One region of the Ruminococcoides intestinale genome, then DNA from elsewhere that is predicted to be linked to it. Evidence: predicted binding sites of a transcription regulator. Region 1 holds the regulator's gene; the other holds the start of a gene.
The links. Region 1 encodes HrcA, which represses chaperone genes, less so after heat shock. Its sites were predicted from a motif close to TGTTAGCACTCNNNNNNNNNGAGTGCTAACA; they were not measured.
Positions count from the first base shown of each region.

Region 2: WMO31_RS02615 (co-chaperone GroES) is a predicted target of HrcA. The motif match lies at 6,142-6,172, and genes of this name have one in related genera.

Region 1 is NZ_JBBMFQ010000002.1:168,794-176,396, forward strand. Features, by position in the region: gene WMO31_RS04520 (HindIII family type II restriction endonuclease) at 1-695, opposite strand, end outside; gene WMO31_RS04525 (hypothetical protein) at 882-1,118, opposite strand; gene lexA (transcriptional repressor LexA) at 1,155-1,745, opposite strand; gene fic (protein adenylyltransferase Fic) at 2,448-3,050, shown strand; gene WMO31_RS04540 (hypothetical protein) at 3,432-3,707, opposite strand; gene hrcA (heat-inducible transcriptional repressor HrcA) at 3,848-4,951, shown strand; gene WMO31_RS04550 (nucleotide exchange factor GrpE) at 4,981-5,538, shown strand; gene dnaK (molecular chaperone DnaK) at 5,610-7,466, shown strand; gene dnaJ (molecular chaperone DnaJ) at 7,589-7,603, shown strand, end outside.
Region 2 is NZ_JBBMFQ010000001.1:535,763-543,365, forward strand. Features, by position in the region: gene WMO31_RS02585 (Stp1/IreP family PP2C-type Ser/Thr phosphatase) at 1-348, shown strand, start outside; gene pknB (Stk1 family PASTA domain-containing Ser/Thr kinase) at 367-2,472, shown strand; gene rsgA (ribosome small subunit-dependent GTPase A) at 2,483-3,370, shown strand; gene WMO31_RS02600 (thiamine diphosphokinase) at 3,352-4,002, shown strand; tRNA gene WMO31_RS02605 (tRNA-Ala) at 4,068-4,143, shown strand; gene WMO31_RS02610 (PASTA domain-containing protein) at 4,333-5,946, shown strand; gene WMO31_RS02615 (co-chaperone GroES) at 6,213-6,497, shown strand; gene groL (chaperonin GroEL) at 6,526-7,603, shown strand, end outside.

The DNA of each region.
Region 1 (7,603 bases):
TCATAGCCGGATTTTGAAATCCCTGATTTCTTTGCGACATACATATCCATTTTTGGCAAAAAGCATTTTTTAGCATTTGCAAAACATAGGGATTTGTCTCTAGCAATCATAGAAGAAGCATCCCATAAAGATTCTAATTTGAAAGAGGTTGTTTCTTTTACATTCCGTTCAAGCATAATTGATATGTGTTCCCATGATAGTAAACAAACATTATTATCAAGTGCATTTGAATAGATTTGGCTTGTTGATTGAGGATACTGAAAGTAAGGTGCTACTAAAACGGCATATTCATTTTCAGAACCTCTCCAGTTACTTAGATTGCTTATCTTAAAATCTTTTTGATTTTTTGCAGTTCTACTTAAGCGAAAACATTTAGCATCAGCGACTAAACTATAGTTATATCCTGAAATACTTTCGGCTAAGATATCTGCACTATCAGCTCGTTCGTCTAACGCTTTTGATGCTAAACCAAGCATTCTAAAACATCGGGCTAAAACTATGTCCGATGTTTTAGAATACAATTTTTCCTCAGTGGAGTCATGCGGGATATTTTCTGGTATGATTCCTATTTGCTTAACTATTGCTTTAAATTCATCATCAGGTATTTGATTTATAAATTCTTGTATTTCAATGGTTGCCTGTTTAAATTCACCGTCAGAAAGTGTTTTTATTTTATTTATAAGTTGTTCAAACATATTGAAACCACCTTGTGTTTATAACATTGTTAAAAAAATTATTGAAAGTAAGTTAATCCTTTGCCATTATTATATTCTATAAATTCAATAATATCAATCTTTTTTGAGACTAATTGCATTCATAAAAAATATAACAAAAATGGAAAAACACAGCTGAAAATGTTTCCTGATTGACTTTATATTGATTTAGGCACTCAGTCTATACAGCTTGCAATCGCCGATTTCTATAGCTCTTTCGAGGGTGTCGGTAAAATGTGTGACTTCTTCGGGAATGTCGCAGTAGAGGTACTGCTCGTTCACGGCAAAATCCTCCGCCTCTCTCGACTGAACACACACTTCATACATTCCGTTCGGGTGCTTATAGACCTCGTAACGAAACATTCTGTCATCTGTGTACATATCGTAAATCACATAGTCACGCATTTTATCACTTCCTCTCAAAGCTGTATGCTAATCCTTTTACTCAAAATATCTTACAAGCGAGATCACCTTGCCGAGCAAAGCGACTTCGTCAACTATAATCGGTTCAAAATTGTCGTTTTCAGGCTGAAGTCTGAAGTGACCGTTTTCCTTGTAAAAACGCTTTACGGTCGCCTCGTCACCGACAAGCGCAACAACGATTTCGCCGTTCTCCGCAACAGGTGTGCGGTGAACAATTAAAATATCGTCAGGGAAAATGCCTGCGTTAATCATACTTTCGCCCTGAACACGCAGAGCAAAAAGCTCTCTGCCCCTTTTTAAGCTGTCGGGAACAGGCACATAACATTCAATATTCTCAACGGCAAGAATCGGATAACCTGCCGCAACTCTGCCCAAAACGGGAACATCGGTGTTTTTCTCCATGCCGTTAATCTGAATACAACGGTTCACGCCGTGTTCTCGTGAAATAAGACCTTTTTCTTCAAGTGCCTTGAGGTGGTGGTGAACGGTTGATGTTGAACTCAGTCCCGTTTCTTCGCAGATTTCACGAACTGACGGAACTCTGCCCTCGCCTGCACATTCTTTTAGATAATCGAAAATTTTCTGTTGGCTTTTGCTTAAAGGTTTCATATCGCAACGCCCCTTGTTTGTAATTACAGTATGATTGTACCATATATTTTCGGAAAAATCAAACATTTGTTTTATATTTTTAAAAAAATTTTTTATTTCGTCGAATAAATAAAGAAATTATTTGAGTTTTGATTGATTAACAGAAAAAACAGATGCTTTTCATTCCGATTTCAAAAAGGGTTCACACAGTTTTCATATTTGCATTGTTTAATATAAGCGTACTCAAAAAGACGGAACCGCATCCGTCAGAGTATAATTGTTCTACCCTCCTCAATGCGAGTCTGAACAAAGACTCGTAATTGTACCCCTCATTTTTTAAAGAACATAAGAAAGCACCGGGTCGCCGCAAGCCCGGTGCTTTCGTCGTTTAAGGACAAATTAATTGCAACACTGCAGCGGTGAACAATTACAAAGCCACGCTCGGGCATAATAGTTTTTAATATTGCAAACTATCTGCACGAACTAAAATAAACACGAACCGAACAATTGCAATGCCACGCTCGGGCATAATAGTTTTTTAAATATTGCAAACTATCTGCACGAACTAAAATAAACACGAACCTGACAATTACAAAGTCACGCTCGGGCATAATAGTTTTTAATATTGCAAACTATCTACACGAACTAAAATAAACATAAACTAAAAAATTGAATTATCATCTGCACTATGATACAATATATATAGTAAAGTGAGGTGCTTGTATGCTTGAGAACAAACTCGGATTGACTTCTTCTGCGGAGCTTGCTCGTGAAGAGGAGCGAATCAGTAAGAAAAAGGCGGCAATGCTTTTTGAAAATCACATTCTTGACAACCTTGAAAGCGGAAAGTTTTCAACATTACAGACAATCCACAAGTACCTTTTTGATGAAATCTACGATTTTGCGGGAAAGTTGAGAACCGTAAACATTGCAAAGGGCAATTTCAGATTTGCACCTTTGATGTACATTGAATCAGCTTTGAAAAATATTGATGAAATGCCGCAGAGCAATTTTGATGAGATTATAGAAAAGTATGTCGAAATGAACATTGCGCACCCATTCAGAGAGGGCAACGGTCGCAGTGCACGAATCTGGCTTGGCCATATGTTGAAAACGGAAATCGGCAAGGTTATCGACTGGAGCAAGGTTGACAAGGAAGATTATCTGCTTGCAATGGAGCGCAGTCCCATACGGGATATCGAGATAAAATATGTTCTGAAAAACGCATTGACCGATGAAATTGACAGCCGTGAGATGTACATGAAAGGCATTGACCACAGCTATTATTATGAGGGCTACACAGCGTTTAAAGCGGACGAACTTTAGTAAAATTGAAAGTTGAAAATTTAAAATGGAAAATTATGGTCGGGTAGCAAGTTTGCAAAATGCAAAACATTGTTGCCCGACTTTTTTAGTTTATATGGGAGTAAATGTTTGATTGTAGCGGCGAACGAGGTTCGCCACTACAGAATAACGGTAACTTTGTTTTATTTATATAATTTGATTTAACATAAATATTGTGCCGTTAGTGGCGGGCGTCCAATGAACGCCCCTACAGAATTGTGCAAACAGTTACAATGCCACGCTCGGGCATAATTGGTTTTTAAACATTGCAAACTATCTACACGAACGAAAAAATATGAACATAAAAATAATGGACAGCAGAAATAAAATCTGCTGTCCGATTTGTTTTTTATACATATATAGTTATTTTCTTTTTCTTATAAACCAATATATCAAACCAAGCGCAACGAGGAAACCGCCGAGGATGCAACGGAAGATGATATTAAGCGTACCCTCAAACATTGGGTAGCCTGCAAAGGTTCGCAGTCCGTACCATACGGTCATGAAGATAAAAAACACAGCCATTAAAACTGCAAGCAAGCCCTGATGTTCGTGGCGATATTTGATTCCTACGATAATCATTAATATTGCAAGAGCCGCCCAAAGCCATACATACATATTCTGAAGAAATTCGCCCATAAAATTCACCCTTAAACATTACTGATAAGTAGATTATAGAGTATCCTCGGCACAATGTCAAACCGTGTTATGTGAAGATTTTCTGAAAACGAAAAATTTTTTCAAAAACGCTTGACTTTTACTGACTTTGGTATTATATTATGAGTATAGCAATTAGCACTCACCTATTGAGAGTGCTAAAACAGCAAAAACCGACACGAAATGAGGTGAACGGTATGGAGCTGGCTGAAAGAAAAAAGAAAATATTATCGGCAGTAATCGAAAGCTATATCAACACAGGCGAGCCGATTGGTTCAAAAGCGTTGATTAACGAAACGGGACTTGAGGTTTCATCGGCAACGGTGCGAAATGACCTTGCAGACCTTACAAATAAAGGCTACTTGGTTCAGCCGCACACCTCGGCAGGACGAATTCCAACGCTGCAGGGCTACAGATACTACATCGACAATTTGATGAAAATTACCCCCGTAACCCAAGGCGGACGGGAATATGTTGAATCCGAGCTTTACAAAAGCGCAGATTCCCCCGAGAGTATTCTCAAAGAGGCAAGCGGTGTTATTTCAAGGCTGACAGGCTGCACGGCGGTAACAACAACACCTTCGGGTGAGGAAAGCAGAATCCACAGAATAAGATTTGTTCAGACGGGTTCGCACACGGCAATGGCTGTTGTGATTGCCTCAAACGGAATCATAAAAACAAAGCTGTTTCGTTGCGATTTCCTTTTGAATCCCGAACTTTTGACCGTGTTTGACAAGGCATTTAACGAAATCTTTTCGGGAATGAAGCTTTCATCGGTCAACCGACCGTTCATACAGACAGCGGCGGCAAGGCTCGGTGAACTTTCGATGTTTACCCCGGGAGTGCTTGTGGCAATTATGGAGGCTTGTGAAACGGCAAAGGAAGTCAGCGTTTATCTCAGCGGTGTGACAAAGCCGTTGTTTATGTCCGATGTCAATTTTCTTAACGCACGAAATGTTATGGAGTTTTTGAACAACAGACACGACCTTGCGGAAATGCTTGAAAATCTTCCGCTTGACACCTCCGTCAGCATAGGCGGCGAAAACAGCAGAACAGAGCTTGCAGGGAGTGCGGTAATCTCCACACGATACCGACTTGACGGCAATCCGTCAGGTGTGCTTGCGGTGATAGCACCCGTGAGAACGGACTACGCAAGAGCAATTTCAATTCTTGAATGTGTGTCCGAAAGCGTTAGCACTCTTATTGATGAGCTGATAGAAATATGATAAATAAAAATCCTTGAAGGAGGATAAAGATGACTAAGAAAAAATCCGAGAAAACCGAAGAGAAAAAGGTTTCCGAAGAAACAGTCGCAGAAGAAACCGAGACTGAAAATACCGAAGAGCCTGCAAAGAATGAAAATGCGGATAAAATCAAGGCTCTTGAAGATGAGCTTTCGGCACAGAAGGATAAGTATATGCGACTTGCCGCCGAGTACGACAATTACCGTAAAAGAACGGCAAACGAAAAGCTTTCAATCTATGACGATGCAACTTCAAAGGCTTGTATCGAGCTTCTTCCCGTTGCAGACAGCGTAACGCTTGCTCTTGCTAATCTGAAAGACGCCGATCCCGATATCATCAAGGGTATTGAGCTTATTTCAAATCAGCTTGCAGAGAGCTTTGAAAAGCTAAAGATTGAGTCCTACGGCAAAGCAGGCGATGCATTCGATCCGAACTTGCACAATGCGGTTTCAAAGATTGAGGACGAAAACCTCGGTGCCGACACAATCGCAGCCGTTTATCAGACGGGTTACAAAATCGGTGACAAAATTATCCGTCACGCAATGGTACAGGTTGCCAACTGTGACTGATTTCATATATAAATATTCAGCAGAAAACACACAAACAAAAACAATTAAAAATTCAATTGGAGGAATTTATCATGGCTAAGACAATAGGTATAGATTTAGGTACAACAAACTCATGCGTAGCAGTTATCGAAGGCGGCGAGCCTGTAGTTATCGCTAACGCAGAAGGCGCAAGAACAACTCCGTCTGTTGTTGCTTTTTCAAAAGACGGTGAAAGAATGGTCGGTCAGGTTGCCAAGCGTCAGGCTATCACAAACCCTGACAGAACAGTTGCATCAATCAAGAGAGAAATGGGTACTGCTCACAAGGTAACAATTGACGGCAAGAGCTACACTCCGCAGGAGATTTCAGCAATGATTCTTCAGAAGCTTAAGTCAGATGCAGAGGCTTACCTCGGTGAAACAGTTACACAGGCAGTTATCACAGTTCCTGCATACTTCACAGACGCACAGCGTCAGGCTACAAAGGATGCCGGTAAGATTGCAGGTCTTGATGTTAAGAGAATCATCAACGAGCCTACAGCAGCCGCTCTTTCATACGGTGTAGATAAAGAAAAAGACCAGAAGGTTATGGTATATGACCTCGGCGGTGGTACATTCGATGTATCTATCATCGAAATGGGCGACGGTGTTCAGGAAGTTCTTGCAACAGCAGGTAACAACCGTCTCGGCGGTGATGACTTCGATAAGAGAATCATCGACTGGATGGTTGCATCATTCAAGACAGAAACAGGCATTGACCTTTCACAGGATAAGGTTGCAATGCAGAGATTAAAAGAGGCTGCCGAGAAGTCAAAGATTGAACTTTCAGGTGTTACAACTTCTAACATCAACCTCCCGTTTATCACAGCAGACCAGACAGGTCCTAAGCACCTTGACCTTACTCTTACAAGAGCAAAGTTTGACGAACTCACATCAGACCTCGTAGAAGCTACAATGGGTCCTGTAAGATCGGCTCTTCAGGATTCAGGTCTTCAGATCGGTCAGATTGACAAGGTTCTTATGGTTGGCGGTTCTTCCAGAATCCCTGCTGTTCAGGACGCTGTTAAGAAGCTCATCGGCAAAGAGCCGTTCAAGGGCATCAACCCTGATGAATGTGTTGCTATCGGCGCAGCTATTCAGGCAGGCGTACTCGGCGGTGAAGTTGAAGGACTTCTCCTCCTCGATGTAACTCCGCTTTCACTCGGTGTTGAAACAATGGGCGGTGTTATGACAAAGATTATCGACAGAAACACAACAATCCCAACAAAGAAGAGCCAGATTTTCTCAACTGCCGCTGATAATCAGACACAGGTTGAAATCAATGTTCTTCAGGGTGAGCGTGAATTTGCCCGTGACAACAAGCAGCTCGGTCTTTTCGCTCTCACAGGCATTGCTCCTGCAATGCGTGGTATTCCGCAGATTGAAGTAACATTTGATATTGATGCCAACGGTATCGTTAATGTATCTGCAAAAGACCTCGGTACAGGCAAAGAGCAGAAGATTACAATCAGTAACTCAACTTCAATGAGCAAGGAAGATATCGACAAGGCTGTTAAGGAAGCTGAACAGTTTGCCGCAGAGGACAAAAAGCGCCGTGAGGCAGTTGACGCTAAGAACGAGGCTGAAAACATTGTTTATCAGGCAGAAAAGCTCGTCAGCGAAAGCGGTGACAAGATTCCTGAGGATGACAAGAACGCAATCAACACAAAGGTTGCAGCTCTTAAAGAGGCTGTCTCAAAGGACGATGCCGCACTCATCGGCACAGCTAAGGAAGACCTCCAGAAGACTCTTAACGATGCTGCCGCTAAGCTTTATCAGCAGGCTGCTCCGCAGGGCGGTGCTCCCGATATGAACGGTGCTCAGCCAAACGGCGGTAATCCTACAGGCAACAACGGCGGAGATCCTAATGTATATGACGCTGATTTCACCGATGTTGACGATAACAAGTAATTTATGTTAGAATAACATATAGTCAAAGGAGCTGTTATATGGCGGCTCCTTTTGGCTGTATAAGACGATAACCGGCTTGCAATATTGCGTGATTTCGGTATTTTGACAAAGGTGAGAGTAATATGGCAGACAAAAGA
Region 2 (7,603 bases), on a different contig from region 1:
ATCAGAGGCGGTAAAATCAAGCAGCTTACAGAGGATCATTCAGTTGTTCAGGAAATGGTTAGAAGAGGCGAGCTTACATATGAGCAGGCGCAAAATCATCCGAACAAGAACTTTATAACAAGGGCGCTCGGCATAAAACCGTCCGTTCGCCTTGACTATATTGAAGCCAACTTTATTTACGGTGATGTTCTTCTCATCTGTACCGACGGACTTTCAAATTGCGTCACAACAGGAGATATGGTCAAAATCTGCCATGAAAACCGTGGCGAAGGTCTTATCACAAAGCTTGTTGACAAGGCGAAAGACGGCGGAGGTTCTGATAATATCACAGCTACCGTAATTTACTAAGGATAGGAGTTGACCGTTTTGGATAAATATTTGGGCAAAAGACTTGACGGAAGATATGAAATCCACGAGCTTATCGGTGTCGGCGGTATGGCAAATGTTTACCGTTGTACCGACACAGTCGATGATCGTGAAGTTGCCGTAAAAATTCTTAAAGACGAGTATCTCAACAACGAGGAGTTTATCCGCCGTTTCAAAAATGAATCAAAAGCCATCGCAATGCTTTCACATCCGAATATCGTAAAGGTGTATGATGTAAGCTTTGGCGATATGATTCAGTATATTGTAATGGAATATATTGACGGCATTACCCTCAAAGAATATATTGATCAGCAGGGCATTATTGAGTGGAAAGACGCAATCCACCTGACTGCACAGATTCTAAAGGCTTTACAGCACGCTCACGAGTGCGGAATTGTACATCGTGATATAAAGCCGCAAAATATTATGCTGTTGCAGGACGGTACAATCAAAGTTACCGATTTCGGTATTGCAAGATTTTCCGATAAATCAACACGCACAATGACAGAACAGGCGATCGGCTCTGTTCACTACATTGCCCCTGAACAGGCAAGAGGTGACGCAACTGACGGAAAAACGGACATTTATTCTGTCGGTGTAATGCTCTATGAAATGCTTACGGGAAAGCTTCCGTTTGACGGTGACAGCGCCGTTACAATTGCGCTTATGCAGTTGCAGTCAACACCGAAGCATCCTCGTGAAATCAATCCGGGAATCCCGATAGGTCTTGAGCAGATTACTATGAAGGCAATGGAAAAGCTTCCGTCCGACAGATACACTTCTGCCGCAGAAATGCTTTCTGATATCGAAAGATTCAGACTTAATCCGTCAATCGTTTTTGATTACGGCAACAAGTCTTTTGTTGATAATCAGCCCACAAAGTTTGTTCACTCTCTGCGTGGCAGCGGGGTAAGAAATAAAATTGACAACGAGGCAACCAAAGTAGTTGATATGCCGCAGGACGATGTTGTTGTTAAAGAAGAACAGTTTGCCGATGAGGATTTTGTAAAGGAACATAAGCCGTCATACTATGCAGTAAAGGGTATTGTAATTGCAGCTGTTGCAGTATGTGCAATTTTCTTTGCGCTTGCAATGTTCAGAGGCTGCTCAACCTCACAGGCTAAGGATGTTGAAGTTCCCGATTATGTCGGCAAATCCTTTGTTTCAATAAAAGAAAATAACCCGAATGATTTCAAGTTTGAGGTTAAGAGTGAATATGATGAGTCAAAGGAAATGGGCGTAATTCTTGATCAAGAGCCTAAGGGCGGTTCAATGAAGGTTAAGTCAGGCTCAACAATCACAGTAACCGTAAACGGAACGGACACAGAGGTTTCTGTTCCTTATGTAACCAATTACAGCGAAAAAGAGGCTTCTCAGGCTCTCAAGGAAAAGAATCTTATTCCTGAAATTGTCTATGTAGAAAACACTAAAACACCAAAGGGCTACACAATTGAGTGCTTCCCGAAAGCAGGTGTAAAAACTACAATCGGTTCAACGGTATATGTATATATTGCAAGCGGTGAGAGAACCAAACAGGTTACACTCCCGTCGGTTGACGGACTTACGCTTTCCGAAGCAAAGCAGACTCTTGTTGATCTCGGACTTACCGTTGAAACAGTTCAGGATGATGAAAGCAAAGAACCAAAGGATACAGTCCTCGGTATGTCGCCTCTCCAGTACGGCAAGGTTGACGCAGGCTCTGTTGTAACCCTGACTGTAAGCTCGGGACTCGGTGACGAAAACACGGTTAATATCTTCGTTGACCTTCCGTCGGATGTTGAAGATTCAGTCGATATGACTGTAATTGTTGACGGTGCAGTTGATTCCCGTAATTCAAAGACGCTTGTTCCGAAATATAACAAGACCTATACTCTTGAACTCAAGGGCTCAGGCACTTCAACTGTAGTAATTCAGCTTGACGGTCAGGCGTACAGAGAGTATTCGGTTGACTTTGCATCGGCAGCGGTAACCACTACGGCGTCACATGATTATGTCCGTGCGACAACCGCTCCTCCCGAAACCGAACCGTCGACACAGTATTACACAGATCCGTATGTAGCGCCTGACACGACCGTTCAGCCGGTTACAGATGATCCTGAACTTTAATCGGTGAAGTATGGATACTAAAAGCGGAATTTTAATGAAATCAATCGGCGGATTTTACTATGTCCGTGCCGATGGCAAGGATTACGAATGTAAGGCAAGGGGGAGCTTTCGCAAAAGCGGAAACTCTCCCGTAGCGGGGGACAGGGTAAATATATCTGTTCCGAATGACGGTTTTTGTGCGATAGAAGAAATTCTTCCACGCAAAAACAAGCTCCGCAGACCTGCTCTTGCAAATCTTGATATTCTTCTTCTCGTGTGTTCAACTGTTGAACCGTTGCCGAATTTTACGATTATTGACAAAATGACTGCGGCGGCGGTAAACAATAATATGGAACCCGTAATTGTCGTTACAAAAAATGATCTGGAAAACGGAGATAAGATTGCCGATATCTACAGACACGCAGGTTTTGAGGTTTTTCTCTGTTCGGAAGATGATTCTTCACAAACCGAAGAACTCAAAAGCTATCTGTCCGGCAAGGTTTCAGCCTTTATCGGTAACAGCGGTGTCGGCAAGTCCACATTGCTCAATAAGCTTTTTCCTTCGCTTTCTCTTGAAACAGGGCAGACAAGCAAAAAACTCGGCAGAGGAAGACATACAACAAGAGTTGTTGAACTGTTTGAACTTGACGGTTGTTTTGTGGCTGACACACCCGGATTTTCAACCGTTGATCTTCAGCGTTACGAAATGATTGACAAAAGCCGGCTGCAATATTGCTTTCCTGAATTTGAAAAATATTTAGGGGACTGTATGTTTACTTCATGTTCGCATACCTGTGAAAAAGGCTGCAGGATTCTTGAGGCGCTCTCTGACGGTGAAATTGAAGAAACCCGTCACCGCAGTTATGTTCAGATGTATAACGAGGTCAAGGACATTAAATCATGGCAGATAAAGGAGTAATTATGCGTTGTGTGATTATTGCAGGCTCGCCTGACACAAATTCGGATTTTTTGTCCGAGGTTATAAAACCTGATGACTATGTGATATGTGCCGACAGAGGCTGCAATTTTGCAAAACAGGCAGGCATTACTCCGAACCTTGTTGTAGGAGATTTTGATTCCGAGCCTGATGTACTGTTTCCAAACTGCGAAACTGTCCGCCTTATTCCCGAAAAGGATGATACCGACACAATGCACTCTGTTGACCTTGCACTTGAAAAAAGGTTTGACGAAATAGCAATTCTCGGTGCATTGGGCGGTCGCTTTGACCACAGCTTTGCAAATGTGGCGGTTCTCTCTTATATCCACGAACACGGAAGTAAGGGCGTTCTCCTTTCTGAAAAAGAGAAAATAGAATTTCTCCCCGTAGGCCATTATGAATATAAAAACTTTAAAGGCAAAACATTTTCGCTTTTCCCTTTCGGATGTCCGAGTGTCTGCGTAAGCTATTCGGGAACAAAGTATCCTCTTGAAAAATACTGTGTTTCGAGCAGCGTTACTCTGGGTGTTTCAAATGTATTCACTTCCGATATGACAACAATTGACATATATGACGGAAATGCAATACTTATAATTAATTTGATAGACTGTTAAAATTACAGCTTGACATTGTTTGCAAATGTATCTTGTATATGCCAAAAGCAGTGTCAACATTATATGGGGGTATAGCTCAGCTGGGAGAGTGTCTGACTGGCAGTCAGAAGGTCACGGGTTCGAGCCCCGTTATCTCCACCACATTTTTTATACAACAATATTTGCAAAGAATTTGCTTTCTAAGGCTTTGCAATAACAAAATTGTAACTATATTAACACCTTTAAGTCTTGAAAAGAAATATGTTTTTATGGTATAATTCTTTTCAGACAAAATTTGAAATTGATACTTATTTGGAGTTGAGTAATAATATGTCATTGTGTATGGGATGCATGCAGGAAATAGGTGACAACAAGATTTGTCCGTCCTGCGGATTTGATACAACTGAAAAACAGCAAGCTCCTTTTTTACCGTACGGAACAATTCTTCAGAACCGCTATATCGTAGGCGCGGGAATTGATACCAACGGCGAAAGCACACGCTATATAAGCCACGACAAGCAGACAGGTGACATTGTAATCATCTGCGAATTTCTTCCTATCGGACTTTTTTCTCGTGAAGAAGGAACTGCCGAGGTCAGAATAAATTATGAAAACCGCCTTGTATATAATAAACTCAAGGACGATTTTCTTAACTATTACAGGATTCTTTCAGAACTCCGTGAGCTTTCCGCTCTTATGAATGTTCACAACATTTTTGAAGAAAATAACACAGTTTATGTTGTTGAGGAAAACGAGGATCTTATTCCTTTTGAGGAGTATGTTGAACGCAGTAACGGTCATCTTGAATGGGATATTGCCCGTCCGCTTTTTATGCCTGTAATTTCTGCGCTTGAGGCTCTTCACAAGAGAGGTGTCGGTCACTATGCTATCGCACCTAAGAATATGTATATCACAGCATCGGGTAAAATTAAGATTTCAGGCTTTGCATCGGAAAATGAGCGTAAAAGAGGCACGCCTCTCAAATCTCAGCTTTTTTCAGGCGCTGCGGCTCCCGAACAGTATGACGACAATTTTCCTCTTGACGATATTACGGATATCTACGGATTTTGTGCAACCCTTTTCTATGCCCTCACAGGTCATATGCCAAAGAGTGCGGTAGAACGCCGTAAGGACAGCCGACTTCTTATGAGTACAACAACTGTAAAGAGACTTCCTCCGCATGTTGTTTCGGCTCTTGCTAACGGTTTGCAGGTTGAGCGTGAAAACCGTATTACAGATTTTGACGAGCTTCGTTCACAGCTTTCCGTTGCTCATACAGCAAAGGCAATTCAGGACGAAATTTCAAGAACAGCAAGCATGAACCTCACAAAGTCAGAGCGTACACGCAAGACTTCAAACGGTATGTCACACGCTTCAATTATTATTATTGCGGCTGCTATCACGGTTCTTGTTCTCGGTATTGCCGGTGTGTTCTGGCTTATGCAGAATCCGCTTGCCGGAATGTTCTCAAATAATACTGATGCGAGTGTAAGCTCAACTCAAAGCACAGAGTGGACAGGTGCTACTGTTCCTAACTATATCGGAATGACATATGAAGAGGCTGTTAAGAGTGTTGACAGCAACAGCAGTATCACAATCTACAGAACTTTTAACGATGAGTACAGCGATGATTATGCAGAAGGTAAGATTATGTCACAGACTCCTGCTGCAGGTTCCAAAATTACTCAGGAAGATTCTGTAGTAGTGAGTGTTTGCGTAAGCAAGGGGTCACAGATGAGGACTCTGCCGAAGGTTGAGGGTGAAAAACTTGATACCGTTGCATCCGACATTGCCGCTCAGGGACTTCTTGCAACAGCAGAATATGAGTACAGTGACAAGGTTGCTGAGGGAAGGGTAATCCGCTACAAAGAACATGTTGAGGGGGATACTCTCGAATACGGTTCAACGGTAGTTCTTGTTGTCAGCAAGGGCAAGAAACAGACAAGTTCTCAATCATCAAACTGATAAAATTAATAACAATGTTTAAGACGGACTTTTTGCAGTCCGTCTTTTTTATTGATATAAAACAGTTATAGTTACTGATTATCTTAAATTACTCGATAAAATTGAGATTGGAAAAAATTTCAGAAAACTGTCACAAAATAAAGGTCAAAAATAGTCAAATTTCTCTTGACTTTTCTTGAAAATGGTATAAAATATAATTAGCACTCAGGGAACAAGAGTGCTAATTAATTAAAAGCAATTTAAAATTTTTACAGGAGGCTGTATTTATGACAATCAAACCATTACTCGACAGAGTCGTTTTAAAAGTTGAAGAGGCTGAAGAGAAAACAAAGAGCGGTATCATTCTTTCATCTGCTGCTCAGGAAAAGCCACAGTTCGCATCAGTTGTTGCTGTTGGCCCCGGCGGTGTTGTTGACGGCAAGGAAGTAAAGATGTATGTCAGCGTAGGCGATAAGGTAATCGCAAGTAAATATGCAGGCACACAGGTAAAGATTGACGGCGAAGAATACACAATCGTAAACCAGTCGGATATACTCGCAACTCTTGAATAATTAACTAAATATACGGAGGTAATTTACAATGGCTAAACAAATCGCATACGGCGAAGATGCAAGAAAAGCTTTAATGAAAGGTATCGACCAGCTCGCTGATACCGTTAAAATCACACTCGGACCTAAAGGCAGAAATGTTGTTCTTGATAAGAAGTTCGGTGCTCCGCTCATCACAAATGACGGTGTAACAATTGCAAAGGAAATTGAACTTGAAGATCCTTTTGAAAATATGGGCGCTCAGCTTGTAAAGGAAGTTTCTATCAAGACTAACGATATCGCAGGCGACGGTACAACAACTGCCACACTTCTTGCTCAGGCTCTCATCAGAGAGGGTATGAAGAATGTAACTGCAGGCGCTAACCCAATGGTACTTAAAAAGGGTATTGCAGACGCTGTAAATGTTGCAGTTGAGGCTGTAAAGAAGAACAGCAAGCAGGTATCCGGTACAGACGATATCGCAAGAGTTGCAACAGTTTCATCACAGGATGAATTCATCGGCAAGCTTATTGCCGAGGCTATGGAAAAGGTTACAACAGACGGTGTTATCACAGTTGAGGAATCAAAGACAGCCGAAACATACAGCGAGGTTGTTGAGGGTATGATGTTTGACAGAGGTTACATCGCTCCTTATATGGTAACAGATACAGATAAGATGGTTGCAGAGCTTGACAATCCGCTTATTCTTATCACAGATAAGAAGATTTCTACTACACAGGAAATTCTCCCACTTCTTGAGCAGATTGTTCAGATGGGTAAGAAGCTCCTTATCATTGCCGAAGATGTTGAAGGCGAGGCTCTTACAACTCTCGTACTTAACAAACTCAGAGGTACATTCACTTGTGTTGCCGTAAAGGCTCCGGGCTTTGGTGACAGAAGAAAAGAAATGCTTCAGGATATCGCAACACTCACAGGCGGTACAGTAATCACATCTGACCTTGGTTTTGAACTCAAGGATACAACAGTTGATCAGCTCGGTACTGCCCGTCAGGTTAAGATTGAAAAGGAAAACACAATAATCGTTGACGGCTCAGGTGACAAGGAAGCTATCAAGGGCAGAGTTGCTCAGATCAGACAGCAGATTGAAACAACAACATCTGACTTTGACC